Regions from separate parts of the Janibacter endophyticus genome, predicted to be linked through region 1. Evidence: riboswitches for the same ligand, from Rfam matches in the RefSeq annotation. Region 1 holds a riboswitch; the other holds the start of a gene.

Region 1 (14,215 bases):
CTTGGCCTGGAGCTGTGGCTGCAGCGCACCGACGATCGGTGAGCCGAGGATCTGGACGAAGCCGGCCACCTTAGGCTCGAGCTCGGCGAACTGGGTCGTCGCCTGCTGCACGTCGTAGGCGTGGTCGCGGACCTCGATCTTGACCTCGCGCTCGCAGATGCCGCCGTTGGCGTTGACCGAGTCGAAGTAGAGCTGGTTGCCAGCAGTGAGAGTCTTGCCGAGCGGACCGAAGACCTTGGTGAGGTCGCTCATCACGCCGATCGTGATGGTGTCCTTGGTGACCCCGGGACCGGTCTTGATGCCCCCCTCCTCCGTGTCGCCGGCTGCGGTCGACTTCGAGGAGCAGGCGGTGGCGGTGAGTGCCAGGGCCGCGACCGCTGCGATGGTGCCGGTGGTGCGTCGGTACTGCGTCATGGTGGTGCCTTTCGGTGTGGCCGCCCTGGCGGGCGGTGGTATGTGGGGGTAGGGGACGAAGGGGGTCAGGCGCGCCGAGGAAGTCGAGCCCGCAGCCTGCGCATGAGGGTCCCGAGGCCTCCGGGTTCGAGAACGATGACGAGCACGATGGCGGCGCCGAAGACGAAGGTGGCGAGCATCTTGGCGTCGAGTCCCCCGGAGCCGGTGGGCGCGAGGAAGGGGAGCACCGAGCTGTACTTGTCGAGGACGAGTGGCAGCGCAGTGACGAAGAAGGCGCCGAGGACGGTACCCCCGACCGAGCCCAGACCGCCCACGACGGCCATCGCGAGGTAGAGGATCGACAGCTGCAGACCGAAGTTGATCGGGCTGATGATCTGGAAGGCGAGGGCGAGGAGCACTCCGCCGGCGCCGGCGAAGAGAGACGAGAAGCTGAAGACGAGGGCCTTGTACCCGCGGACGTTGATCCCCATCGACCGGGCGGCCGAGGAGTTGTCCCGCATGAGTTGCAGCGCCCGCCCCGGGCGACCACGGACCACCCGGTGGGCCATGATCACGGCGACCAGCAGGGCGACGACCGCGAGGTACCAGAGCCGCTCGCGGGCCCCGAAGGGCACACCGCCCACGACGAGCGCCGGGTTCTCGCCGGAGAGCTCGAAGCCGAACGCAGCGAGCGGCTCCACCGAGCGACCGTTCTCACCACCGGTGACCGGCACAGCGTTCTTCCACACGTGCTCGCCGATGAAGACGAGGGCGATCGAGGCGACGCCGAGGTAGAGACCGCGCAGCCGCGCAGCCACCGGGCTAAAGACGAAGCCGGCAACCCCAGCGGCGAGCACCGCGACGACAGCCCCGAGGAGGGGTGGAAGACCCAGCCCGGTGTACGAGCCGTCTCCCCCGCGCTCTCCCGCGAGGAAGGCGTATGTGTACGCCCCGACAGCAATGAAGAAGGCGTGGGCGAGCGAGAGCTGCCCGGCCGTCCCGACGAGGACGGTGAGGCCCACTGCGGCGACGGCTGCTGCCATCGAGAAGATCCCGATGATCAGCCAGTCGGCTGGCGCGTAGAAGGGCACCAGCAGGACCGGGACGAGGAGGAGCCAGCGGCCGAGGCGCCACCAGCGCGGCGCGTCCTCCGAGGTGAGGGTGGGCCGCTCTGCAGACTGCTCTGGGGCGATCGGTGCCGAGGTCGGCGCTGCGTGCTCAGACACGGTTGAGCTCCTTCGAGCCGAACAGACCAGACGGTCGGAAGAGGAGGAATACGAGCATCACGATGTAGGGCGCGACGATGCTGAACTGACCGCCGAGCACCGGACTGATGGAGGAGTCGAAGCCCTGGACCAGGCTCTGCGTGACCCCGACCACTAGGCCACCGACGACTGCTCCCTCGAAGGAGTCAAGGCCGCCGATGATGATCGCGGGGACAGCGCTCAGCGCGAGGAAGTGGGCCGTGTGGTCCAGACCTGGGCTCGGGCTCCCGGCCAGGAAGACACCGGCCAGGCAGGCGAGCCCACCACCGATGGCCCAACTGGCCATGGCGACCCGCCGCTGGCTAATGCCCATGAGTGCCGCGGTCTCCGGGTCCTGAGCACTGGCCCGCATCCGCACCCCGAAGTCGGTCTTGGTAAACGCGACGAAGAAGATGGCGATGATCACGAGCCCGAGGCCGGTAGCCCAGAGTCGCGCGACGGGGAGCGTGGTGCCCAGCAGCGTCACCGTGTCCGCGCCCCAGGGGTCGCGCATGGTGATGTACCGGTCGCCGATCCGACGGGTAAGTTCCTGTGCCAGGATGATGTCAAGACCGATGGTGAGGATGGTCAGCACCAGGTGGTCCGCCGCACGGGCAAGGCTGACGACCCGCTCGGCCACGACCGAGAGGAGTGCGGCCACCGTGATGCCGACGGCCAGAGCCGGCCAGAAGCCGAGTCTCGGGGAGACCGACGAGACCACGAAGGCCCCGAAGAGCATGATCGATCCCTGGGCCAGGTTGATGACCTTGGTGCCCTTGTAGATCGCGACGAAGCCCAGCGAGATGAGGGCGTAGATCGCCCCGAGCGACAGCCCGAGGAGGACGAACTGAAGGACTCTCATAGGGGCTGCTCCTCGGTCGTGCTGGCTGGTGCGTCGGCTGGGGCCCTGGAGGGCTCGTCGAGGAGCTCTTGGGCCGCCGCGGCCTGCTCGTTGGAGGGCTGGTGGCCGAGGTACGCCGCGATCACGGCGGGGTCGTTGCGGATCTCCTCCGGGGTGCCGTGGGCGATCCCTCGGCCGAAGTCGAGGACGGTGATGTGGTCGGCGATCGCCATCACCACCGGCATGTCGTGCTCGACGATGAGCACCGAGATGCCGAGGTGCTCGCGGGCCGACATGACCAGCGCGGCGATGTCCCACTTCTCGAAGGGGGGCATGCCGGCAGCTGGCTCGTCCAGCAGGACAACCTCGGGCTCACTGGCCAGGGCTCGTGCGATCTCGAGGCGCTTCCGGTCGCCGTAGGAGAGCGTCCCGGCCTCCGAGTGCAGGTGGTCGCCGAGACCCACGAAGTCAGCGATCTCGGTCACCCGCACCCGGTGCCGACGCTCCTCCGCCCGCACCTGAGGCAGACCGAGCGCGGTGGTGATGAAGCCGGCCTTGGTCAGCCGGTGCCGCGCCACCATGAGGTTGTCGAGGACCGAGGCGTGCCCAGAGATCGCGATGTTCTGGAAGGCCCGGCCGATCCCTTCGTCAGCGATGCTGTGCGGGGCCATGGCGGTGAGGTCGACGTCCCCGAAGGTGACCCGGCCCGCGCTCGGGCGGTAGTGCCCGCTAATGACGTTGAAGGTGGAGGACTTCCCGGCGCCATTGGGGCCGATGACCGCGTGGATCGTCCCCGGCTCCACCGTGAAAGACAGGTCGTCGAGCGCACGGACACCACCGAACTGCAGCGTAACGTCCTCCAGGGACAGCGGACGGGTCATGCCGACCACCGCCCGATGGCCGCGCGGTCGAGCTCGAGGCGGCGGTCCTCGTCACCACCGGAGCCTCCGAGGTAGAGCTCCTTGACCTGGTCGGTCGCGCGCAGCTCGCTCGTCGGTCCGGAGAGGACGACGGCGCCCTGCTCGAGCACATAACCGTCGTCGGCCACGGAGAGGGCCATCGCGGCGTTCTGCTCGACGAGCATGACCGTCGTCCCGCGCTCGCGGATGACCTGGACGATCTCCCCGATCTGCTCGACGATCTTCGGCGCGAGGCCCAGGGTCGGCTCGTCGAGGAGCAGGAGACGAGGGCGACTCATGAGACCACGACCGATGGCGAGCATCTGCTGCTCACCGCCGGAGAGGAGGATGGCGCGCTGCGAGCGACGGTCAGCGAGGACGGGGAAGAGCTCGTAGACCTCGGCGCGGACGTCATCGGCGCGACCCTTCGTGGCGGCGGAGCCGGCGCTGAGGTTCTCGTCGACCGTCAGCTCGGTGAAGACCCGGCGCCCCTCGGGCACGTGGGCGATGCCGCGCCGGACGATGGCATCGGCGCTCAGGCCTCTGAGGTCGTCCCCCTCGAGCGAGACAGATCCCTCGGAGATCCTCCCGCGGCGGAAGGGCAGGACCCCGGAGACCGCCCGCATGAGGGTGGTCTTGCCGGCGCCGTTGCCGCCGACCACAGCGGTGATCGAGCCCCCTCGGACCGTGAGGTCGAGCTGGTGGAGAGCTGGCGCGCCCTCTCCGTAGAGGACGGTCACCCCGTCGAGCTTAAGCATCCGTGACTCCGTTGTCGGACCGGTGAGGTGCGGTGGACGCTAGGTCCGGCGAGGCGCCGAGGCGCAGCGGTCGTGCCGCTGGACGGCACACGAGCGCCATGACTCTCACGCCAGCCCGTAGCTGCTGGGCGTCTCGACGACCGCCATCGTGCAGCGCGAGGCGCAGACCGCCCGGCCCTGCTCGTCGGTGATGCGGACGTCCCAGACCTGGGTACGACGACCGATGGCGATCGGCCGAGCCACCCCGGTGAGCAGCCCGTCGAAGACCGGGCGGAGGTGGTTTGCGTTGATCTCCATGCCCACGCAGTGGTACTTCGTCCGGTCGACGGCGAAGATCGCTGCCCAACTGGCGCAGGTCTCGGCGAGGACGACGGAGGCCCCCCCGTGTAGCGCCCCGGCCGGCTGGTGGACGCGCGGCTCGACCGGCATGGTCGCGACGAGGTAGTCCGGGCCGAGCTCGACGACCTCGATGCCGATGTGGCCGTTAAGGACCTGCGCGCCGCGCCTGTTGGCCTCGTCGATGGAGGGGTTGCCCCACCAGATGGCGGTGTCTGTGGTCGGTGCAGTCATGACGCGAGTCTGGGCAGCCCCGGGGGCATGGTCTCGCCCTCGTGCCGCCAGGTGGCACGCGGCCGGAGCGGGCCAGATGCCCGGCCCTCTTCGTCACTCGCGGGCCGAGCCTTCGGCCCCATCCGGGCGACCGTCCCCTCTACCCGTTACCTTCTTCGTGCCCTCGATGATGGGGGTGCTGGTCGCCGTAACCGCTCGACCCTGTGGGCCGCGTGCCGCTGGCAGGGTAGGACCTGAAGGATCCCAAGCAGAGGACATCGACCTGACCCAGCCCATGGACCGCACCCCGGACCCGAAGCGCACCGGCGAGCCCTTCGAGGCGAGCACGAGAAGGTCGACCCCGAGGGACGTCATCGACGGCGAGCAGGACCGTGGCGGCAAGGTCCCGGCGGAGCAGTCGCCCGGTCACGACCACGACAACCCGGACCAGCCCGACGAGGTCCACCCGACGTTCCAGGCCGACGACCCGAGCTGACCCAGCGTCCCCACCCGTGACGAAGGGCGGCGCTCACCCGGTCGGGTGAGCGCCGCCCTTCGTGGCGTCGAGTCGGGTCAGCCGACCCGGCCGTAGCCGGAGACTCCGCTGAAGATCGGGCGGATCGAGATCGAGCTGCCGGTGCGCGGCGAGTCGATCATCATGCCGTCGCCGACGTAGATGCCGACGTGCCACGAGGGCGAGCCGAAGAAGACGAGGTCACCGGGCTGCGGGGTGCTCACCGGGGTGGTGGCGGCCTGCTGGGCGGTCGTGACGCGCGGCAGCGACTTGCCGGCCTTGGCGAAGACGTACTGGGTGAAGCCCGAGCAGTCGAAGCCGGCCGGGGTCGACCCGCCGTAGACGTACGGGGTGCCGATGTACTGCTTCGCGATCGCGATGACGTTGCTCGACGACGCGGCCGGGGCGGCGGGAGCCGGGGCGGCGGGAGCCGGCGCGGCAGCCGCCGGGGCGGGCGCGGTGCGCTGCGAGGAACGGCTTGCGGGCTGGCCGGCGCGAGGCTCGCTCGCTGCCTGCTCGGCAGCGGCCTGCTCACGCGCCGCCTCCTCGCGAGCAGCCTGCTCGCGGGCAGCGCGCTCGCGGGCGGCGATCTGCTCGGGGGTCGGACCCTTCGGCTTCTCCACGGCCGTGATCTCCAGCTCGCCGAAGCCCATCTGACCGGCGACCGGCGCGGTGGTCTCGGGAGCGGCGACGGCCGGGACCGCTGCGGCGACGGTGATCTCCTGGCCGCCGTCTGCCGGGGCCGGGTCGGCGGGGGCGGCCGACGCGGGGATCGCGATCGCGGCGACGAGCCCACCGGTGGCGGCCAGGACGGCCGAGCCCTTGGCGAGCGGGGTTGCCGCGTCGGAGACGATGGAGGTCAGCTCGGCGACCGGGCTGTACCGGACGGGGGCGCGGTGACGCCCGTGACTGCGCTCAGACACGTTTTTGCCTCTCAGCGCCTACGAGGTGAGCTGTCGGGTTCGGGCGGAGGTCACCCGGTCCGTCAGGTGCCGGTCTCCCGGCCCCTGGAGGACTTCACCCCGAGGAGCGAGCCGTGGCTCGCCCCGAGAGTGGGTCCCCCGCTCCTGCCTTGCTGTGCTTCAGGGGCGTCGGCCACGGTGGCAGGACTCGGCGGTCCGTGGTGACGGTCCACCCAGGGGGCAGGCGGACTCCGGCACCGTACACAGACCGTCGTCGAATGTCACGTCAAGGTAACGGTGGCCGACGACGCAGCCAGCTCGAGGCGTCGACGCGTCCTCAGACCCGCTCGACGAAGACGTGCACCGCGACGTCCCGCGGCAGGGACACCCCTTCGCTGTCCGCCCCGCCCTCGCGGACGATGACGATCCGGTCCTGGTCGGCCCGGACGTCGACGGCCGCTCCCGGCCTGACCTGGGCCTGGGTGAGCAGCGGCAGCGCCGCCTCGTCGACCTGCACCGGCTCTCCGAGCCGACGGACGACGAAGGGGCCGGAGAGGCTGTCGTCGACAACCTCGACGAGCGTGTGGAGACCCTCGCGGAACTCCTCGTGCTCGCCCTCCCCCAGGAGCTCGTCGAGCCCGGGGATCGGGTTGCCGTAGGGCGACTGCCGGTGCTCACCAAGCAGTGAGACGATCTTGCGCTCCACCCGGTCGGACATGACGTGCTCCCACCGGCACGCCTCGTCGTGGACGTACTCCCACTCCAGGCCGATGACCTCGGTGAGGAGCAGCTCGGCCAGGCGGTGCTTGCGCATCACCCGGGTCGCGAGGGCGCGCCCCTCGTCGGTGAGGACGAGCCGACGGTCAGCACCGAGGTGCACGAGCTCGTCGCGCTCCATCCGGGCGACAGTCTGCGAGACGGTCGGGCCCGAGTGCCCGAGCCGCTCGGCGATCCGGGCACGCATGGGCGGGATGCCCTCCTCCTCGAGCTCGAAGATCGTGCGGAGGTACATCTCAGTGGTGTCGACGAGATCCTTCACAGGCCCGATTCTGCCTGGCGGGTCAAGCCTCGCGTCGGCCGAGCCGCCTCCGGTCGGCCTGGAGCACCCACCACGTCACCCACGCCGAGCCGGCCAGGCCGATCCCGCCGAGGACGAGCGCGGCCGCACCGATGCTCACCAGCCCGGTGAGCGCGGAGACCGCGAGCGCCCCGCCGGCGTTGCCCACCTCGCCACAGAAGCGCCACCCGCCGAGGAACTCCGAGCGCCCGACCACTGGCGCGTTGTCCGCACCGAGCGTCATGACGATGCCCGAGCCGAGCCCGTTGGCGACCGCCATCGCCGACGCGACGACCACGAGCCCCACGAGGTCGCGGGCCAGCGGGAGCGCGAGCATGGTCGCGCCGAGGAGGAAGGTCATCGGGCCCGCCACCGCCACCCGCCCGAAGCGGTCCATCGCCCACCCCGCCGGGTAGACGAGGAAGAGCTCGACGAACCCGGCGACCGCGAAGGCCGCCGAGCTCTCGACGCCACCGAGCCCGATGTGCGCCGCCCACAGCGGCAGGATCACCAGACGGGCCTGCCGCAGCCCCGAGATGACGACCACCCCGACGCCGAGCGTGAGCAGGAGCCGGGCATGGTCACGCAGCACCCGGAGCATGGACACACGCCCCGTGGCGTCCACCCGAGCCGCCGCGGCCCGCTCGTGCGAGCCGGTGATGTCGGGAGTGAGCACGACGATCGCCAGCGACAGCGCGGCAAAAGCCATCGCCACGACGAAGGCGCCCTGCAGGCCCCAGGCCGCGACCGCCGCACCACCGCCCGCCGGGCCGAGGAGCAGACCGACCCGTATCGACCCCCCGAGCAGCGACATCCCGCGCGCGAGCCGGCGGCAGCACGTCGATCATGAAGCCCTGCCGCGCGAGGAAGAAGACCGACGACGCGAGCCCGGCGAGCACCATCCCCAGCCCCATGAGCGGCAGCGTCGGCGCGAAGCCGGCGAGCCCGATCGCCACGACGTCGGCGGCCGCCCCGAGCGTCAGCGCTCGCCGCTCCCCCAGCCGGGCGACGAGGGCACCGGCGGGCAGCGCCCCGACGAGCTGGCCGATGCCGATGAGCGCGACGACCAGACCAGCGGTCGCGAGGTCGGCCCCGAGATCCTGGTGGGCCCGCAGCGCGGCGACCGGGAGCACCGCCCCCATCGCCGCCCCGTTGGCCACGGTCGGCCCGTAGGCCGGCAGCGCGATCGCGCGCCAGGCGAAGGGGGCCGAGGGCGAGGTGGGCATCGGCGACATCGTCGCAGGCAAGGGCGCCTCGAGCCGGGTCTGTTCGTGGCTAGGGTGCGGTCATGACCTCACCGACGTCGTCGCCGACCATCGTGGACCCGGCCCACCAGGGACCCCCCGGCTGCGGCAACGGCGGCTGGGTCTGCGGGCTCGTCGCCGACCGCCTCGACGCGCTGGCCCCCCCTTCGTCCGGCCTCCCCGCCGCCCAGGTCCGGCTCTCCGCCCCGACACCCGTGGGCTCCCCGCTCACCTGGGAGGTCGACGGCGAGGCCGGTGACGAAGGGGTGACCGTGCGCCTCCTCGCCGGGGAGACCGTCCTCGCGACCGCCCGGCGGGCGCCGGCACCTCCGCTGGAGGCGCCCCCGTCCGTCGACCTCGGGACCGCCCGGGCCGCGGCGGCCACGGTCGACCTCGACGGGCACCCCTACCCCGGGTGCTTCGTGTGCGGACCGCACAACACGGACGGCCTGCATATCTACGCCGGGCCGGTCCCCGGCCGTCCCGGCGTCGTCGCCGCCCCTGTGACCCTGCCCGACGCCGACCTGCCGACGCTCAGCGCGGCGCTCGACTGCCCAGGCGCCTTCGCCGTCGGGTTCGGCGAGGACACGCTGCTGCTGGGCACCTTCGTCGTCGAGGTCCACGACGACGTGCCGGCGGGACGCGAGCTCGTCGTCGTAGGGTGGGATGCGGGCAGCGAGGGACGCAAGCGGCACTGCGGCACGGCCCTGCTCGACGGCGAGCGCGTCGTCGCGTCAGCGGCCTCGACCTGGATCGTCGTCACCCGGGAGACCATCCCGGGGACCGCCCCCGCCCGAGGAGAGTCATGAGCGAGACCGTCTTCACCTACGCCGCGCCGAGGCTGAAGTTCGGCTCCGGCGCGATCACCGAGATCGGGCACGACGTCGCCGCGCTCGGGGGCCACCGCGTCCTCGTCGTCACCGACGCGGGCATCGCCGCCGCCGGGCACCCCGAGCGGGTCGCCGGCGCGTTGCGGTCCGCCGGGCTCGAGGCGGTCGTCCACGACTCCGCCCGGGTCGAGCCGAGCGACGCCTCTCTCCGGGCGGCGCACGAGCGCGCCGTGGCGGACGGCCCCTTCGACGCCGTCGTGGCCCTCGGCGGCGGGTCGAGCATCGACACCGCCAAGGCCGTCTCGCTGCTGCTGAGCAACCCGGGCGAGCTCATGGACTACGTCAACGCGCCGGTCGGCGGCGGCCGGGCCCCCGAGCGGCCGGTCCTGCCGGTCGTCGCCGTCCCGACGACCACGGGCACCGGCAGCGAGTCGACGACGATCTGCGTGCTCGACGTCCTCGACCTCCACGTCAAGACCGGCATCAGCCACGAGCGTCTCCGCCCCGTCCTGGCCGTCGTCGACCCCGACCTCATGCTGAGCCAGCCCGCCGGGGTCACCGCGGCGGCCGGGATGGACATCCTCTGCCACGCGCTGGAGTCCTGGACGGCGCGGCCGTACACGTCCTACGAGCGCAAGCGGCCCGAGCAGCGCGTCCCCTACTGCGGTGCCAACCCGATCGCCGACATGTGGGCCGAGCGGTCCATGCGGCTGCTCGCGAGCTCCTTCCGTCGGGCGGTGGCAGACGGCTCGGACACGGTCGCCCGGGGTGAGATGGCGCTCGCGGCAACCTTCGCCGGCCTCGGCTTCGGCAACGCCGGCGTGCACATCCCCCACGCCGACGCCTACCCGATCGCCGGGCAGGTCCACGACCTCGCCACCGACTTCCGGCCGGAGGGGTACGACGTGACCGAGCCGATGGTGCCCCACGGCATGGCGGTGGCCCTGACCGTGCCCGAGGCCTTCGCCTTCACCTTCGACGCCGATCCGGCGCGGCACCTCGCGGCGGCCGACCTCCTCGACCCCGACCGGGATGCCGGCGGGGAGGGCCCGGGCCGCCTGCCGGCCGTCCTGCGCTCGCTGATGCGGGACATCGGCATGCCCTCCGGCCTCGCCGAGGTGGGCTACACCGACTCGCACGTCGACGGGCTGGTCGAGGGCGCGGTCAAGCAGGAGCGGCTGCTGGCCACGGCGCCCAAGGAGGTGCGGCCGGAGGACCTCGCCGCCGTCATCCGGGGCTCGCTGCACCACTGGTGACGGCACGGGGCGGCACCGGCTCAGGCTCTGGACCCCGGTGGATCGCTGCCCGGGCGCTGGGGCAGAGTTAGCCCGTGGCGCGGTGCCGCGCCACCCGCGGCGATCGCCGCATCACCGACACCTTGTGGAGGGCTCATGACGGACACCGAGGTCAAGCACGGTCTGGAGGGCGTCGTCGCCTTCGAGTCCGAGATCGCCGAGCCGGACACGGCGGGGGGTGTCCTGCGCTACCGCGGGGTCGACCTCAACGACCTCGTCGGCCGGGTCTCCTTCGGGCGGGTCTGGGGCCTGCTCGTGGACAACGCCTTCGACCCCGGTCTGCCTCCGGCCGAGCCCTTCCCGCTCCCGGTGCACACCGGCGACATCCGCGTCGACGTCCAGTCGGCCCTCGCGCAGCTCGCCCCTGTCTGGGGCTTCCAGCCGCTGCTCGACATCGAGGACACCCAGGTCCGTGAGGACCTCGCCCGGGCCTCGGTCCTCGCGCTCTCCTTCATCGCCCAGTCGGCGCACGGCCAGTCCACCCCGATGGTCCCCCAGTCGGAGGTCGACAAGGGCAAGACGATCGTCGAGCGCTTCATGATCCGGTGGCGGGGCGAGCCCGACCCGGCGCACGTCGAGGCGATCGACGCCTACTTCATCTCCGCGGCCGAGCACGGCATGAACGCCTCGACCTTCACGGCCCGAGTCATCGCCTCGACCGGCGCCGACGCCGCCGCGTGCCTGTCGGGCGCGATCGGGGCACTCTCCGGTCCCCTGCACGGCGGAGCCCCCTCGCGGGCCCAGCACATGATCGAGGGAGTCGAGCGCACCGGCGACGCGACGCGGTACGTCAAGGACGCCCTCGACCGCAAGGAGCGCCTCATGGGCTTCGGTCACCGCGTCTACCGGGCCTACGACCCGCGGGCCGCGGTGCTGCGCGAGACCTGCCGGCGCCTCGGCGCGCCCCGCTACGAGGTCGCCCTCGAGCTGGAGAAGGCCGCGATCGCCCAGCTCGGCGAGCGCTACCCCGACCGCAGGATGGAGACGAACGTCGACTACTGGGCCGCCGTGCTCCTCGACTTCGCCGACGTGCCCGGCGAGATGATGACGCCACTCTTCGTCTGCGCCCGGACCGCCGGCTGGAGCGCTCATGTCCTCGAGCAGAAGCGCACCGGTCGCCTCATCCGCCCGAGCGCGAGGTACGTCGGCCCCGGCCCTCGCCCGATCGAGGACGTCGTCGGGTTCGACGGCATCTCCGCGGGGACCCTCTGATGGGACAGGCCGCAGCGCAGTGACCTCGATCCCCGCGCACCTGCTCCCCCGCGACGGTCGCTTCGGCTCGGGTCCCAGCAAGATCCGCCAGGCCCAGGTCGATGCTCTAGCCCGCCTCGGCGCCACCGGCGGGGCAGCTCCTCCCCTGCTCGGCACCTCGCACCGCCAGGCACCGGTGCGGGCGGTCGTCGGCTCGGTACGGGCCGGCCTCGCCGAGCTGCTCGGCGCGCCGGAGGGGTACGAGATCGTCCTGGGCAACGGTGGATCGACAGCATTCTGGGACGCGGCGGCCTTCGGGCTCGTCGAGCGGCGCGCCCAGCACTGCGTCTTCGGCGAGTTCTCCAGCAAGTTCGCCGAGGTCACCCGCTCCGCGCCCTTCGTCGACGACCCGTCGGTGGTCTCGGCCGCCCCCGGCGGCGTCGCCCTGCCCGAGCCGACCGAGGGCGTCGACGTCTACGCGTGGCCGCACAACGAGACCTCGACAGGGGCGATGGCGCCGGTCTACCGGCCGCGCGGCGCCGAGGGTGCCCTCGTCGTCATCGACGCGACCTCGGCCGCCGGCGGCGTCGCCGTCGACCTCGCCGAGACCGACGTCTACTACTTCGCGCCGCAGAAGAGCTTCGCCTCCGACGGCGGGCTGTGGCTCGCGGCGCTCAGCCCGGCCGCGGTCGAGCGGGCCGAGCGGGTCAAGGCGTCCGGCCGATGGATCCCGGCGAGCCTCGACCTCGTGACGGCGATCGAGAACAGCCGCAAGGACCAGACCTACAACACCCCGGCGCTCGCTACGCTCGTGATGCTCGACGAGCAGGTCCGCTGGCTCCTCGAGCAGGGTGGGCTCGCGTGGGCGGATGCGCGCACGCGGGAGTCCTCAGGCCTGATCCACGCGTGGGCCCAGCGGCGCCCCGAGGCGAGCCTCTTCGTCGCCGACCCGCACCACCGCTCGCAGGTGGTGACGACGATCGACCTCGACGAGGGCGTCGACGCGGCGGCCCTCATCGCGACGTTGCGGGAGCACGGCGTCGTCGACGTCGACCCCTACCGCAAGCTCGGGCGCAACCAGCTGCGGGTCGCGACCTTCCCGGCGGTCGAGCCGGCGGACGTCGAGGCGTTGCTGGCCTGCCTCGACCACCTGCTCGACGGCTGAGTCAGAGGAAGGCCCCGGCTGCGACGGCCACGACGAGGGCAAGGAGGACGACGACGGTGGTCGTCCGGCGGAAGTTCGGGCTCAACGTGCTGCCTCCGGGACGGGGTGGGTCGGAGCGACGGTGACCCGCAGGTGCGGGCGTCGCTGGGACTCGTAGCTGACGGTGACATTCTCGTGCCTCGCGAGCCAGAAGGAGACCACGAGGAGGGTGAGGGCGACCGCGATGGTCCCCACACCGATGGTCCACCTGGGGCCGAGGAGGTCACCGATCCAGCCGATGATCGGGGCGCCGAGGGGGGTGCCACCGAAGAAGATCGCCATGTAGAGCGCCATGACACGGCCGCGCATCGACGGTTCGGTCCGCATCTGCACCATGGCGTTGGCGGTGGTCATGGCGGTGAGCGCGGTGAGACCGCAGGCGGCGAGCGCGGCCGCGAAGGTCGCGTAGCCGGGGGCGATCGCGGCCGCGCCGGACGCGCCGACGAAGCCGACGAGCGCGAGCAGGAGAACCCGCAGCCTGGGCTCGCTGCGGCGGGCCGCGAGCAGTGCGGCGGAGAGTGAGCCGACCGCCATGACGGAGCCGAGCAGGCCGTACTCCTGCGACCCCTTGTCGAAGACCTGGGTGGCCATGAGCGCGATCGTGATCTGGAAGTTCATCCCGAAGGTGCCGAGGACGAAGATCAGCAGCATGACGAGCTGGAGGTCCGGGCGGCGCCTGACGTACCGCAGACCGTCGCGGGCAGAGCCGTGACCGGCGGCCCGCGGCGCAGGGGTGAGCTCGGAGGCCCGGATGAGCAGCAGAGATCCGATGACCGCGGCGAAGGTCGCGGCGTTGGCGAGCATGGCCGGGCCGGAGCCGAAGGCTGCGATCGTCAGGCCCGCGACGGCGGGGCCAAGCAGCCGCCCGAGGTTGAAGGACGCGCTGTTCAGGGCGACGGCGTTGGCCAGACGGGTGCGGGGGACCATCTCGCCGACGAAGGTCTGCCGCGCCGGGTTGTCGAAGGCGGTGGCGATCCCGGTGAGCAGGGCGAGCCCGTAGAAGTGCCACAGCTGCGCGGTGCCGGTGACGACGAGCAGACCGCCGAGGAGCGCGGCGAGCGCGAGCGTGACCTGGGTCGCGATGAGCAGGGTGCGCTTGGGGACGCGGTCGGCGACGGCACCGGTCCACGGGGCGAGGAAGAGCATCGGGGCGAACTGCAGCCCGGTGACGATGCCGAGCGCGGTGGCCGAGTGGTCGGTGAGCTCGGTGAGGACGACCCAGTCCTGGGCGACGCGGCCCATCCACGTCCCGACGTTGGAGACGAGGGCGCCGGCGGCCCAGATGCGGTAGTTG
Region 2 (14,215 bases), 500 kb from region 1:
CGGCCCGTGGGCGGCCCGCGTCCAGCCGGGTGAGAGCGTCTTGGCCAACGGACCGGGCGGCGGCTACACGCCGGACGTCGACGCCGACTGGCACCTCCTCGCCGGCGACGAGTCGGCGGTCCCCGCGATCTCGGCCGCGCTCGCCGCCCTGCCCGAGGACGCCGTCGGCGAGTGCGTCGTCCTCGTCGACTCACCGGCGCACGAGCCGAGGCTCGAGGCGCCGCAGGGCGTGACCGTGAGCTTCCACCACCGCGACGGGTCCGACGCCCCTCTCGCCGCAGCCGTCCGCGCGCTCGAGTGGCGCGACGGTCGGGTCCAGGCCTTCGTCCACGGCGAGGGCGAGGACGTCATGAAGGGCGTGCGGCCCTACCTCCTCGCGGAGCGCGGACTGCCGCGCGCCGACGTCTCCGTCTCGGGCTACTGGCGCCGGGGCCGCACCGAGGAGGGCTTCCGGCAGTGGAAGTCCCAGCTCGCCACGGCCGACGGCTGATCCCCCTTCGAGAGGCTGACATGACCTTGCAGATCGACATCTGGTCCGACATCGCCTGCCCGTGGTGCTACATCGGCAAGCGCCGTTTCGAGACCGCGCTTGCCGACTTCCCGCACCGCGACGACGTCGAGGTCGTCTGGCACAGCTACCAGCTCGACCCGACGATCCCGCGGCACTACGACGGCACCGAGGTCGACTACCTCGTGCAGCGCAAGGGGATGCCCGTGGACCAGGTCCGCCAGATGATGGCTCACGTCGTCGAGCAGGCGAAGGGGGAGGGGCTGGACTACGACTTCGACGGGCTTGTCGTCGCCAACAGCCTCCGGGCGCATCACCTGCTCCACGTCGCCGCCCGCTCCGGCGCTCCCGCCGCCGGTGAGGTCAAGGAGGCGCTGCTCAAGGCGCACTTCGTCGACGCCCAGGACATCGGTGACGACGACGTGCTCGTCGCCATCGGGACGGCGGCCGGGCTCGACGAGGCGGCGGTCCGGGCCGGGCTCGACGACCCCGCGGTGGCCCGTGAGGTGCAGGCGGACTTCGCCGCCGCCGGGCAGATCGGGGTCCAGGGCGTGCCCTTCTTCGTCCTCGGGCAGCGGTACGGCGTCTCAGGGGCCCAGCCGGTCGAGGTCTTCTCCGAGGCCCTCGGCAGGGCGTGGCACGAGTCGCAGCCTGCGATCGAGAGGATCGCCGGACAGGACGCAGCCGCCGGGGCCTGCGGTCCCGACGGCTGCTCGGTCTAGTCAGCTTCCGCTGCGCGCGCTCAGACGAAGACGACCTGCGCGCCCTCGGCGATCTCGATGAAGTCGCTGGCGCTGATGACGCCCTCGACACCGGGGTGCAGGTCGGCCTCGATGATCTTCATCATGTCGAAGGTCAGCCGGCACGCGTACATGCGCGCCCCGGCGGCCTGGAGCAGGTCGAGGAACTCTGGCACGTCGGGGATGTCGAGGTCAGCCATCTGCTGCTTCATCATCTTCGTGGCCATTCCCGTCATCCCGGGGACCATCCCCATGCCCTGCGGCATCGACAGGTGCTCCAGGCCCGGACGCAGCCGCCCGAGGTCCGGCATGTGCATCGCCGTGTTCCCGAGCATCGTGAACTTGAGGTCCTTGTTCGTCTTCTTGTTGATGATGTCCAGGCCCCAGAAGGTGAAGAAGATGTGCACCTCGACGCCTTCGCTCAGCGCCGCGTTGCCCATGATGAGCGCCGGGTAGGCCATGTCGAGGTTGCCCTTCGAGCAGATGAAGGCCATCTTGCGCGGACCGCTGTACCCACCGCCGGACGCGCGCTCCCCCTTCGCCTGGGGTTCCGCGGCTGCACGGTCTCCGAAGTCCGGCATGACGAAGCCTTCGGGGATCGGGGCTCGTACGGTCTCTGTGGTCATCGCTGCACGCTCCTCACACGCATCCGACCGGCTTGCGCAGCCCCGCCAGCCAGGCCATCTTCTTGGCCGGCTTGCCGGGGTAGAGCCGGTAGAGGTCCTTGATGTCGAAGCCGCCGGCGGTCTGCATCCGCCGCAGCGTCGGGGTCACGCCGGAGGACGCCGAGTCCTCCCGCATGAAGCGGATGGGGCGGGCGTGCTCCTCGTCCCAGGGCACGCCGATGAGGGCGGCCAGGTCGACGGCGAGCTCCTCGCTCCAGTCGCCGCGGTCGGTGAAGAAGCCCTCGGCGTCGACCTCGAAGGTGCGCCCGTTGAGGGTGTTCGTGGGCATGTCGTCACTTCCCTCCGGCCGGGACCTTGCCGGCCATCGACATCGTCGCGGAGACCGGCATCTGGTAGCCCGGGAGCAGGACGTTCCAGTAGATCTGCTCGAAGGCCAGCTTGCCGAGGTGGTTGGCGCGGGTGTTGCGCAGCAGGGAGAGCGGCCCGACGCGGGGGACCGGGTAGCGGCCGGTCAGCGGCTCGGTGTCGTAGTTGAAGTCGAGGAGCATCGCCTTGCCGCGCCCGGACTCGAGGAAGCAGTTGGCGTGCCCGTCGAAGGACTCCGGCAGCTCCTTGCCCTCGACCGCGGCGAGGAAGTTCTCGACGAACAGCTCGGTGGCGAAGTGGGCGACCGACCCGGCCTTGGAGGTCGGGATGTCGCTCGCGTCGCCGAGGACGAAGACCCGCTCGTCGGCGACCGCCCGCAGGGTGTGCTTGTCGACCGGGATCCAGCCCATCGGGTCGCCCAGCTCGGAGCCGACGAGGAAGCGCGCGCCGGTGTGCGGCGGGACCGTGACGAGCAGGTCGAAGGGGAGGGCCCGCCCGTCGTAGGAGTTGAGGGTGAAGGCCTCGTTGTCGATGCGCTCGACGGCGAAGTCCGGTGCGATCCGGATGCTCCGGTCCTCGAGGAGGTCGCCGAAGGTCGCCGCGGCGACGGGCTTGGTGAAGGCACCGTCGAGCGGGGTGACGAAGGTGATGTCGACGAGGTGCCGGATGCCGCGCCTGCGGAGGTGGTCCTCGACGAGGAAGGCGAACTCCAGGGGTGCCACGGGGCACTTGATCGGCATCTCGCTGATGTGGACGAGGAGCCGGCCGCCCTCGAAGCTCTCGAGCGCGTCGTGCAGCGCCTTCGCGCCCTCCAGGGAGTAGAACTCGTGGACCCGGTCCCGCCACAGCGAGCCGTCGGCCATGCCGGGCACGAGGTCGGGTCGGGGCTGGGCACCGGTGGCGACGACGAGCCAGTCGTAGCTCAGGGAGCGTCCGTCGGCGAGGTCGACGGCGCGTTCCTCGGGTCGCACCCCGGTGATCTCGGCGTGGACGACGTCGATGCCGTCGTGGATCTGGGCCCCGCGGGGCTTGACCACCCGCTCGGGGTCCATCCAGAAGGGGATGAAGAGGTACCCGGGCTGGTAGTGGTGGTGGTCGTCTCGGTCGATGACCGTGATGGACCAGGACGTGTCGAGGCGGCGGCGGAGCATGTTTGCTGCCATGGTGCCTGCCGTGCCGCCTCCAAGGATGATCAGAGTGGCCATGTCTCCATCCTGCTCCCAATACCTCTAGGGGTATGGGTTTTGTGACCCATGAGACACGTCCTGCAGATCAGTCGGTGCGACCTCGCCGCCCCACGCCTGCCAGGCGCCGATCCCGCCGTCGAGGGAATACGTCCTTCTCGTGGGGTGCTCTTGACGATGAATATACCCCAGGGGGTATGGTAGATCGACATCGATGAAAGGCGACACACTCATGCTCTTCACCCAGTACTACCTCGACTGCCTCTCGCAGGCCTCCTACCTCGTGGCCGACGAGACGACGGGCCGGGCGGTCATCGTCGACCCTCGTCGTGACGTCGAGGAGTACCTCGACGATGCCCGGGAGAAGGGTCTGACGATCATCGGGGTCATCAACACCCACTTCCACGCCGACTTCGTCTCGGGCCACCTCGAGCTCGCCGCGGCCACCGGTGCCTGGATCGGCTACGGCGACGCCGCCACCCCGGAGTTCGAGCACCGCTCCCTGAGCGAGGGCGAGCGGATCTCTCTCGGCGACGTCGAGCTCGAGATCATGACGACCCCCGGGCACACCCCGGAGTCGGTCAGCGTCCTCGTCTACGAGCACGCCGGCGACGAGATCCCTTACGGCGTCCTCACCGGTGACGCGCTCTTCATCGGCGATGTCGGCCGCCCCGACCTCCTCGCCTCCGTCGGAACCACCGCCGAGGAGCTCGGCAAGCGGCTCTACCACTCGGTCCAGACCAAGCTCATGGGCCTGGCCGACGAGGTGAGGGTCTTCCCGGCCCACGGCGCCGGCTCGGCGTGCGGCAAGAACCTCTCGACGGAGAAGCAGTCGACGATCGGTGAGCAGCGGCGCACCAACTACGCCTGCCAGCCGATGAGCGAGGCCGAGTTCGTCGACGTCGTCACCGAGGGACAGCCGACGGCCCCCGGCTACTTCCTCTTCAACGCGACCCTCAACAAGCAGACGCGCGAGCTGCGCGCGGTGCAGGCCACGGTTCCCCCCCTCTCCGACGAGGAGGTGACTGCTGCGCTCGCCTCCGGTGCCGTCCTCCACGACGCGCGGTCCGCCGACGAGTTCACCGCCGGCCACGTGGCCGGGGCGATCAGCGTGCCTGCCGACGGGCGACTCGCCGAGACCGTGGGCATGGTCCTCACCCCCGACCAGCGCATCGTGCTCCTCACGCCCGAGGGCATGGAGCAGGAGACCGCGACCCGCCTGGCCAGGATCGGCTACGACCATGTCCTGGGCTTCGTCGCCGACCCCGAGGAGTACCTCGTGCGCCACGCCCAGGAGGTCACCCAGGCCAGCCGCCTGCGCGTCGACCAGCTCGAGGGGGTCCGCGCGGACGTCCAGGTCGTCGACGTCCGCAATCCCGGTGAGGTCGCCGCCGGCATGATCCCGGGCGCGATCCACATCCCCCTCGCCGAGCTGCACACTCGTGCCGACGAGCTCGACCGCGACCGCCCCGTCGTCGTCAGCTGCGCCGGTGGATGGCGATCGAGCGTCGCGGCGAGCTACCTGCGGGCCCAGGGCCACACCGACGTCTCGGACCTCCTCGGCGGCTACAACGCCTGGTCCGCAGCTCACCCGCAGGCGAGCTGACCCCCTTCGCCCCCCACCGACCGACCAGCCAAGGAGCGTGACCGGCGACCCGTCGTCGACGTCGATCGGACCGGCACGGGGCACCGTGGCCCGGCGGAGCGGCTGCGCCACGACGATCTCGTCGACGCCACCGGCCGCGGCCCATCTGGATGCCGAGGAGGGCGAGGATCATCGCCCTCACAGCAGGACCCGCGCCCGCCACGGCGTGCGCCGTCCTCGGTGCGGCGCTGCTCGCCCTCATGGCCTTCGTCGTCACCCGGGGGGCCGGCTCCGGGCGGGGTGAGGGCCTCCGGGACCGGTCAGACGCGACGTCCGGTGGCGAGGAACATCGGGAAGTCCCGCTCCCCGTCCTCGGTCTCCTTCGTCACGGCGCCTGCGTCGGTGAGCCGCACATCGCTCGCCCCGGCGGCCTCGAGCCAGCGGTGGGCGTCCTCGCGGGTGAAGCCGTGGTGACCGTCGAAGTCGTCGAGGTGCTGGTGGAAGGCGCCGTCCTCGTCGTGGTCGAGGTCGATGATCGCGACGTGCCCGCCGGGGGCGAGGAGGTCGACGCAGCGCCGGACGACGGTCGGGATGTCGCCCATGTGGTGCAGGGCGAGCAGCGCGACGACGAGGTCGTAGCGTTCCTCCGGGAGCGGGTCGTGCTCGATGTCGTAGCGCCGCGCGGACCATCCCGCGTAGCGCGGGTCGTCGAGCGTGCCCGCCGCGACCTCGACCATCCCGGGGGCGACGTCGGTGACGGTCGCCGTGCCGATGTCGTCGACGAGCGCGCGGGAGAGCAGCCCGGTCCCGCCGCCGATCTCGATGGCCGTCATGTCAGGGCGAAGGGGGAGCGTCTCCCGGAGGCGGGCGGCGACGGCTGTCGCGCGCTCGGCGTGCCCAGGCCTGTCGTCCCAGGTCGCCGCCTCGTCGCTGAAGCGATCGTGGCCGTGGCCGTGGCCGTGGCCGTGGCCGTGGCCGTGGCCGTGGCTGTGCTCGTGCGTCCCCATGTCAGGCGAGGGAGAGGAAGAGCTTCTCCATGGCGGCGACGTCCATGGGGGATCCCTCGGGGTCGGTCAAGCACTGGCGCATGCCGATGGAGATGGTCGTGAAGCCGGCCCGGTCGAGAGCCTTGGCCACCGCAGCCATCTGGGTGACGATGTCCTGGCAGTCTCGCCCGTCCTCGATCATCCGGATGATCCCGCCGATCTGTCCCTCGGCCCGCCTGAGCCGCTTGATGACGCTCGTCATCTCGTCCGCGTCCAGCTGCATGGCTGCTGCTCCTTGCCCTGTGAGGTCTGTACCCCCACGAGTATCGCTCATGATGTCCTCCACGAGATCAGCGTGCTACGGTGTGGATACCCCCCAGGGTATCAAGAACCGAGAGAAAGAGAATCACCTATGTGCCGACGCGTCTCCTGCAAGGTCTGTGGCAAGCCCACCTGGGCAGGCTGCGGCAACCACGTCGAGCAGGCCCTGGCCGGCGTCCCGAAGAAGGACCGCTGCGCGGGTCACTCCGAGGCTGAGCGCGCCGAGGCCGCCGGTCCCTCGATCCTCAGCCGGATGTTCGGCCGCGGCTGACCCTGCTCATGTCTGTCGTCGCGGTCGCCGTCCTGGCCGGCGTGCTGATCGGGATCTCCCTGGGCGCGCTCGGTGGCGGTGGCTCGATCCTCACCGTCCCCGCCCTGGTCTACCTCGTGGGCCAGGACGCGACGACCGCGACGACCGGCTCCCTCGTCATCGTCGGGGTGACCTCGCTGGTCGCCCTGCTGCCGCACGCGCGAGCCGGTCGGGTCCGCTTCGGCCAGGGTCTCGTCTTCGGGGCCCTCGGCGTCGGCGGCAGCTATCTCGGCTCGAGCCTCGCGGCCGGGGTCGACCCCGACCTGCTGCTCCGCGCCTTCGCCGGGCTCATGCTTGTCGTCGCGGTCGTCATGATCCGGCGCTCGCTGCGGCCCCGCGCGCCGGGTGACCCCGCCGACGCGCTGGAGCCCTCGATGATCTCCTGGCGGCCGCTGGACTGCCGGTGCGGGCGGGTCGGCCTGCTCGTCCTCGTCGCCAGCGCCGTCGGCCTGCTCACCGGCTTCTTCGGCGTGGGCGGAGGCTTCGTCCTCGTCCCGGCGCTCGTCCTCGCGCTCCGCTTCACCATGCCGGTCGCCGTCGGCACCTCGTTGCTCGTCATCGCCGTCAACAGCGCCACGGCGCTCACGGCCCGGGTCGGCCACGGCATCTCGCTCGACTGGGGCGTCATCGGCCTCTTCACCGCCGCCGCGATCGTCGGCAGTCTCGTGGGGGGGCGCCTCGTCTCCCGGGTGCCGGCGGCCCACCTCAGCCGCGCCTTCGCCGGGCTGCTCGTCCTCGTCGCGCTCGGCATCGGGCTCGAGTCGCTCCTGCGCGGCTGACCTGCCGTCCCCGAGGGCGCTGTCAGCCCACGGCCGCGCCGGCGTTGACCAGCCCCCGCCCGAAGTAGCCGTTGTCGGCAGGGGTCCCGACGCACTCACCCGCGGGGGAGGCGCTCACCGGGCAGCCGAGCCTGCGGGCGGTGGAGCCGAGCACCTCGGCCACCTCGTCCGGGCTGCGGTCCCCCTTCGCGCTGAGGACCAGGGCAGCCGTCCCGCTGACGTGCGGCGACGCCATCGAGGTCCCGACGAGGGTCCGGTAGAAGCCGCATCGCCCGTCCGGGTCGGGGTCGCCATCCTCGATGCCGTCGGGGCACGAGCGCAGCACCCCGTCGTCGCGGCCGTAGGCGGTCAGACGACCACCGCGGTCGACGAGGCCCTCCTCCTGGAGCGGTGCTCTCGGGTAGGTCGACAGGATGGCGCTCGCCGCGTCGATGCCGTCGCCGCCGGGGGCCGTGATGTCGACGAGGTCCGCGTCGGGGTCGGAGCTCATGTCCGAGTAGCTGGCGAGCTCGCGGTCCGGCCCGACCGCGGTCACCCCGATGACGTCGTCGACGTCGCTCGGCAGGCTGAGGCAGCGCTCGGGGTCGATGGTCCGCTCGCGGGTGTCACCGCCGTAGTTCGGGCTCGTGGCATCGATGCCGGGGTCAGCGAGGTCACCCCCGCCGTTGCCGGTCGAGGCCACGAAGGTGACCCCGCGCTCGCGGGCGTCGGCGATCGCACGCCGGGTCAGGTCGATCGTCACCTCCTGCATCGCCACCTGCTCGGGGGTGTCGCCCTCGGCGCCGCCCTCGCAGGCGTAGCGCCACGGGTCGATGTAGAAGCTCATGTTCGCCACGTCCGCCTCGAGGTCCGCGGCCGCGGTGATGGCGTTGACGCTCGGTCCGAGGAAGAACATCCCGGTGTCGGAGCCGGCGCGCAGGTCGATGAGCCGCACACCCGATGCGACGCCGGTGACGCCGAGGCCGTTCCTGGCGGCGGCGATCGTCCCGGCGACATGGGTGCCGTGGCCGCTCGGGTCGGAGCCCAGGGGATCGATGCAGCTCTCGACCTCGCACGGCCCGTCGATCTCCGGCCGGTCGGTGACATAGGTGCGTGAGCGCTCGGTGTCGACGACGTCCGCGAGATCCGGGTGGGACGAGTCGATGCCCGTGTCGATGACCGCGACGGTGACGTCGGGCGAGCCGGGGGTCACCCGCTGGGCGGCGTTCGCGTGGATGAGGCGCATCCCCCACAGGTGTCCGTCGAGGGGGTCGCCGCCCTTGGGCGGCCTGGGCGTCTCGCCAGGCACCGAGGTGCCCGGGCGGGCCAGCGAGCTCGCGTCGGACCCGTCGATGTCGCCCCACGCCGGGTCGCGGTCGGTGACGACCCGGGAGACGCCGTCGACCCCCTTCGCCCGGGCGGCGAAGCCGTCGTCCTCGGTCCGGACGGTGATCATCCCGACGGCCGTGTTCATCGAGGTGACCGGCTCGCCCGCATCGCGCAGGCGGGTGGCGACAGCGTCGGTGTCGACGGGGTCGCCGACGACGACCACCCACTCGATCCCCTCCGGCTCGGCGACCGGGTAGGTCGTCACATGGGTCGTGGGGCGGTGCTCGGCCGCGGTGCCCGAGGTCGGGTCGGCGGACGGGGAGTCGGAGGGGGAGTCGGAGGGGGTGCCGGACGAGGCGGTGCCGCTCGAGGACCTCGAGCCGTCGGTACCGAAGGGGCCGACGGAGCAGCCTGCGGCCAGGCCCACCGAGAGCAGACCCGCGAGCACGGCCGCCCGCCTCGCTGTCGTCCTCGTCCCGGCCATGGCGACCATGCTCCCTCACCGAGCCTGCCGACGACGAAGGGGACCCGGCAGCGTGACGCTGCGGGGTCCCCTTCGGCCTGGGCCATGCGGTCGCTCAGAAGCGGCCGTAGCTGACGTTGCTCGTCCAGATGGCGCGCTCGCGCACGCTGCTGCCGGAGCGGCCGGCGTCGATGATCTTGCCGTTGCCGGTGTAGATGCCGACGTGGTGGGCCGGAGCGCCGAAGAAGACGAGGTCGCCGGCCCGCGGGGTGTAGACGCGGGTGGCCGCGCGACGCTGCTGCTCGGCCGTGCGGGGGAGGTACTTGCCGTGCTTCTTGAAGACGTAGCCGGTGAAGCCGGAGCAGTCGAAGCCGGCCGTGGTCGTGCCGCCCCAGCGGTAGGGGGTGCCGGCCAGGCTGCGGGCGGTCGTGACGACGCCCGTCGTGGAGGTCCGCGTCGTCGTCCGGCTGGGGGCGGTCGCCGTGCGCGACGAGAGGCCCATCTTCGTGCCGGTGCGGGGTCCGACGATGCCGTCGGCGACCAGGCGGTTGCGCTTCTGCCAGGTGACGACCTTGGAGCGGGTGCGCGGGCCGAAGATGCCGTCCGCGGTGGCGCCGACCTTGCGCTGGACGGCCTTGACGGTGGTGCCGCGGGAGCCGACCTTGACGATGCCGGTGAAGGAGGTGGTCTTGGCCACGACCGCCGGTGCGGCGACGGTGGCCGGGGCGGCGACGGTGGCGGGAGCGGCCGAGGCGGTGCCGGCGGCGGGGATGCTCACGCCGAGCGCGACGGCGCCGGCGGCTGCGGTGGTGCCGACGCGGGTGAGCGTCGTCGTGCTCTTCGGCGCGCGGTGGCGCCCGACATAAGAGGTCATGTGTGTCTCCAGCGCCTTCGGGGTGAGCTGTCGGGTTCGGGTGGAGATCACCCGGCCGGCCGTCACGATGGACGACCCGGCTTCACCCCGAGGCCAGCTGGATGCTGGCCGGAGAAGTGGGTCCCCCGCTCCCGCCATGTTGGTGCAGGGGCACCCTCGCGGCTGGCGGGACTCGGCGTGCCGTGAGGTGTCCTCCCTGGTGGGAGGCAGAAGTGAGCGTAAAGGTTTTGTCTCGTCTTTACCAGTTCGTGACCAAGACGGGGTGGGCCGGGTGCCTCCGGAAGGGGGCCTCGCCCGCGACGCGAGGGGGCGAAGGAGTGGTCCCGCTCAGCCCTGGAGCCGGGCGAGCCGCGCGGTGAGCGAGTCGCGGCGGTGGGCGTTGCCGGTGAGCTCGACGTAGCGCTGCCCGAAGTGGTGGAGCAGGTCGTCGTCGAGCCGGCGCACGGCGCCGGGTGGGTACCGGTAGCCCATGCGTGCGGTCACCTCGGAGCTGTCGATCCCCTGGAGGATGCCGCTCAGCTCGTCGAGCGAGGTGATGCCCAGCTCGAGAAGGACGCCGCTGATCCATGTGTAACGGTCGGTGCGCGACCAGCCCGCGGTCGAGTAGCGGCCGGCGAGGAATGCGGTGAGCTCGGGCGCGCCGATCCGCGGGTCGTCCTCGTCGTCGGGGTCGGTCGGCTGCGTGCCGAGGTCGACCTGGACACGGTCGCGGATCGCGGAGAACTCCTTGTCGGCCAGCTCGATGAGCCCGGCGGCGAGGGTGAACCGCCGGTCGAGGTCGGCGACGAGCTGCTCGGGGACGGTGCCCTTGTAGCGGATGTCGTGCTCGAACTCCGCCCAGGCGTGCTGGAGCACGGTGCGCAGCTGCACCGAGGCGCTGCGTGTCGGCTGGTAGACCACGTCGTCGCCGGTGTCCCGCGAGACGAGGAGATGGCGGCTTGCGTACCCGAAGCGACCTTCGTCGGCGGTCTCGAGACCGAGGTCCCGGTCGTCGAGGACGGTGAGCTGGTCGGCGAGCAGCTCGGCGACGGCGGCCACGTCGCTCGCGACATAGGTGATGACGCGGACCCCGACCTGGTCGGTGATCTCGGTGAGCGGGTCGGCGTAGGGGCGTCCGGCCGCGGCCCGGCGGTGGACCTTTCCGGCGAAGGAGGAGACGCTCTTGGTCCGGCCGTCGACGCTGAGGTAGTTGATGCCGGCCTCGTCGAGCATCGCCGTGACGAGCGCGACGAAGTCGTCGGTCACGCTCTGCAGGGAGCGGTGCGAGTCCGCGTAGCGGTTCACCGCGCGGCGGGTGGGGGAGGCCATGCGGCCAACTGTCCCACGAGGTTCGACCGGGTCGCAGAGGTGCGACCGTGCCGCAGAGGTGCGCAGCCGTCCGCTCCCCGAGCTGCTCTCTCGCCGCACGTCATCAGCTCGCAGCGTTGTCGGTGGTGTCTGGTTGTGTTGGTGCATGGCAGCAACGCCCCTCTTCGACCCCGGCCCCGCAGCGGTCTCGCTCCGGGAGCGCCGGAGGGCGATGGAGGGCGCGACCGAGGCGCTGGACGGGTTCGCGGAGCGGCTCTTCGAGGCCGGGTCGACCGAGCTCGAGGAGCTGCTCGGTCTGGCGGACGAGCTGGTGCGCCGGGCGGAGGCGGCACGGTTCTCGCTCGTGGCGGAGGCCCACTCACGGGGCGTGGTGGCCGAGTCGGACGCCGCCTCCTTGACGTCCTGGGTCACCCAGCGGGCTATGGGGGCGCTGCATTCGGGCGGGGCCCGGATCGCCCGCGCCGTGACGGCACTCCGCCTCCCCTGCAACGCGCTCGTCCGTGATGCCGTCGAGTCCGGCCGGATCACCGTCGGCGTGGCGAACGTCGTGATCTCCGAGATCTCGAGGATCGAGTCGCGGCTGGCCGAGGGCGCCCGCGACCCGGTCCTGGCGGGGATGGTCGAGATGGGTGCGCTCGAGGGGGCGAAGGGGGTCCGCCGGGTACGTCCGGAGCTGCTCGCCCGCCACGGCCTCCCGGAAGAGCTCGAGCACGAGCACGACCGGCTGCGTCGGGGCCGCGCGCTGTCGCGGCCGGTCGTCGACGACGGGCTTCACGAGTACCGGCTCGTCCTCGATCCGGAGGGGGCGGCAGCCTTCGAGGCGGCGATCGAGGCGCTCTCGGCGCCGGCGCCGTGCGAGGACCCGGAGACCGGGGTGGTGGAGCGAGACCTCCGCACCAGCGACCAGCGTCGGGCAGATGCCCTGGTCGACATCGTCCGGGCCGCGGTCGGGTCGATGGACACCCGGGCCGGTCGGGGCGCCAGGGCGACGCTCCTGGTGTCGATGAGCTACGAGGACCTGCGGACGGGGGTCTTCGCGGGCCGGACGTCGGGCGGTCTCGACTCCGGGGCGCTGCTCGACCCGACCACCGTCCGGCGCCTGGCGTGCGACGCCGACGTGGTCCCGGTCGTGCTGGGCGGCCAGGGCGAGATCCTCGACGTGGGGCGGGCCGTGCGGCTCTTCACCGCGGGGCAGACCCGGGCGCTGTGGCTGCGGGACGGGGGCTGCACCTACCCCGGCTGCACCACCCCGGCGCGCTGGACCGATGCCCACCACCTCGTCCACTGGGCAGACGGGGGGACCTCCGACCTGAGCAACGCCGCGCTGCTGTGCCAGCGGCACCACACGATCGTCCACTCCCGCCGGTTGCACGGCTACCTCGACCAGGGCGGCGGCCCGTCCGGGACCGGCCCGCCCGAGGTGGTGTGGGACCTGACCCCGGGGTCGTACGACCGAGAGCTGCTCATCGCCTGGCCCCGGGCCGGCTGAGGCGTCCGGACCGGGCAGGGGCCCGCTCGCGAGAGCAGGGCGGCAGAGACAGGGCGGCTGGGAGGCAGAGCGGCAGTCGCTCTCCTCTGCCAGGGTGGACGCATGATCCTCATCGTCGTGAAGTTCCCCGTGAAGCCCGAGCACGCCGACGCGTGGCCGGAGATCAGCCGCGAGTTCACCGAGGCGACGCGCGCCGAGCCCGGCAACAAGTGGTTCGACTGGTCCCGCTCGGTCGACGACCCGACGGAGTACGTGCTCGTCGAGGCCTTCGACGACGACGGTGCCGCTCCGCACGTCCAGAGCGAGCACTTCGCGAGGATGCAGCGCGAGTTCCCGCAGTACCTCGCGGCCACGCCGAAGATCGTCAGCCGTCAGGTCGACGGCGACGGCTGGGAGGAGATGGGCGAGCTCCAGGTCGGGTGACCAGGCGAGAGGGTCAGCGCAGCCTGGGCCTGTCTGGCCGGGGTGCGGGCCAGATCAGCCCGGCAGTGTGCGGCCCTGCGCGGGTCAGATCAGCGTGAGCAGGTCTGCGGTCCGACGATCCGGCGGAGCAACCCGACGCTGACGATGATCAACGCCAGCCCCGCACCGGTCCCCAGCGCCGGATCGAGCACCATGGCGGCGGCCAGCGGGGTGAGCGCGCTGACGAGGCCGCACTGCCCGCCGAAGGCGTCTCCCAGGCTCTGCCGCCGGCTGGGGATGTACGTCGTCAGGGTGAGTCCTCCGACGACGCCCGCGAGGACGAGCGTCGGGGAGAGACCTCGCCCGACCCAGCCGAGGAAACCGACGACGACCGGCACGAGGACGAGCGCGGCGAGCAGGCGCGTGCCGGTCCACCATGAGAGGGCGAGGGCGCGTGGCGCCGTCACCCGGATGCGCGTCGCCGGTCCGTCGGCGACGAGCCGGCGGATGTCGTCCAGGTCGCTGCTCATGACGGGGTCCCCTCGTCCGCTGTCGGGCGCCGGAGCCAGACGACGGCGTCACGGCCGCCGGAGAGCTCGAGCCGTCGCCACAGGACGCTGCCCGGCACGGCCTGGCTGACATGGGCGCGGATCGCCCGGAGCTGGGCCTCCCGGTCGACACCGAGGTAGGCGACCTCATCTGCCGGGCGGCCGACGAAGGGGACGCCCGTCTCCTCGACGAGCTGGCTGGCGAGCGGCTGGGCAAGGGTCCAGGCCAGGACCGGGCGGTCTTCCTCGGCGGCTGCGACGAGGGCGGCCTCGGTGGCGGCCACGTGGTCTGGGTGCCCGCTGATACCGGTCCGGTCCATGACGAGGTAGGACGTGCTGCCGTGCTCAGCGGCGGCGGAGCGGACGGCGTCGACGAGGTCGGCCTGGGGGACGTCGGCCAGTACCCCGTCGGGGTGGT

Evidence for each region. Region 1 has a riboswitch for cyclic di-AMP ahead of JNO54_RS04255 (C40 family peptidase). Riboswitches for the same ligand answer to the same signal wherever they lie in the genome.
Region 2: another riboswitch for cyclic di-AMP. It lies ahead of JNO54_RS01840 (C40 family peptidase); the one in region 1 lies ahead of JNO54_RS04255 (C40 family peptidase).

The regions. Positions count from the first base shown of each region.
Region 1 covers NZ_JAFEJG010000004.1:868,679-882,893, reverse strand. The annotation lists gene JNO54_RS04290 (ABC transporter substrate-binding protein) at 1-414, opposite strand, end outside; gene JNO54_RS04285 (branched-chain amino acid ABC transporter permease) at 480-1,619, opposite strand; gene JNO54_RS04280 (branched-chain amino acid ABC transporter permease) at 1,612-2,499, opposite strand; gene JNO54_RS04275 (ABC transporter ATP-binding protein) at 2,496-3,359, opposite strand; gene JNO54_RS04270 (ABC transporter ATP-binding protein) at 3,356-4,135, opposite strand; gene JNO54_RS04265 (hotdog fold thioesterase) at 4,241-4,705, opposite strand; gene JNO54_RS04260 (hypothetical protein) at 4,980-5,180, shown strand; gene JNO54_RS04255 (C40 family peptidase) at 5,258-6,121, opposite strand; cyclic di-AMP (ydaO/yuaA leader) riboswitch at 6,123-6,305, opposite strand; gene JNO54_RS04250 (iron-dependent transcriptional repressor DtxR) at 6,438-7,139, opposite strand; gene JNO54_RS04245 (MFS transporter) at 7,739-8,383, opposite strand; gene JNO54_RS04240 (hypothetical protein) at 8,446-9,210, shown strand; gene JNO54_RS04235 (hydroxyacid-oxoacid transhydrogenase) at 9,207-10,487, shown strand; gene JNO54_RS04230 (citrate synthase 2) at 10,623-11,738, shown strand; gene serC (phosphoserine transaminase) at 11,758-12,882, shown strand; gene JNO54_RS04220 (MFS transporter) at 12,964-14,215, opposite strand, start outside.
Region 2 covers NZ_JAFEJG010000004.1:369,800-384,014, reverse strand. The annotation lists gene JNO54_RS01895 (siderophore-interacting protein) at 1-490, shown strand, start outside; gene JNO54_RS01890 (DsbA family oxidoreductase) at 511-1,230, shown strand; gene JNO54_RS01885 (DsrE/DsrF/DrsH-like family protein) at 1,251-1,874, opposite strand; gene JNO54_RS01880 (TusE/DsrC/DsvC family sulfur relay protein) at 1,888-2,202, opposite strand; gene sqr (type III sulfide quinone reductase, selenoprotein subtype) at 2,207-3,445, opposite strand; gene JNO54_RS01870 (MBL fold metallo-hydrolase) at 3,639-5,030, shown strand; gene JNO54_RS01865 (class I SAM-dependent methyltransferase) at 5,330-6,016, opposite strand; gene JNO54_RS01860 (metal-sensitive transcriptional regulator) at 6,018-6,278, opposite strand; gene JNO54_RS01855 (DUF8730 family Cys-rich protein) at 6,408-6,587, shown strand; gene JNO54_RS01850 (sulfite exporter TauE/SafE family protein) at 6,596-7,405, shown strand; gene JNO54_RS01845 (S8 family peptidase) at 7,428-9,197, opposite strand; gene JNO54_RS01840 (C40 family peptidase) at 9,292-10,050, opposite strand; cyclic di-AMP (ydaO/yuaA leader) riboswitch at 10,048-10,238, opposite strand; gene JNO54_RS01835 (GTP pyrophosphokinase) at 10,378-11,358, opposite strand; gene JNO54_RS01830 (HNH endonuclease signature motif containing protein) at 11,504-12,847, shown strand; gene JNO54_RS01825 (putative quinol monooxygenase) at 12,950-13,270, shown strand; gene JNO54_RS01820 (hypothetical protein) at 13,360-13,779, opposite strand; gene JNO54_RS01815 (PIG-L deacetylase family protein) at 13,776-14,215, opposite strand, start outside.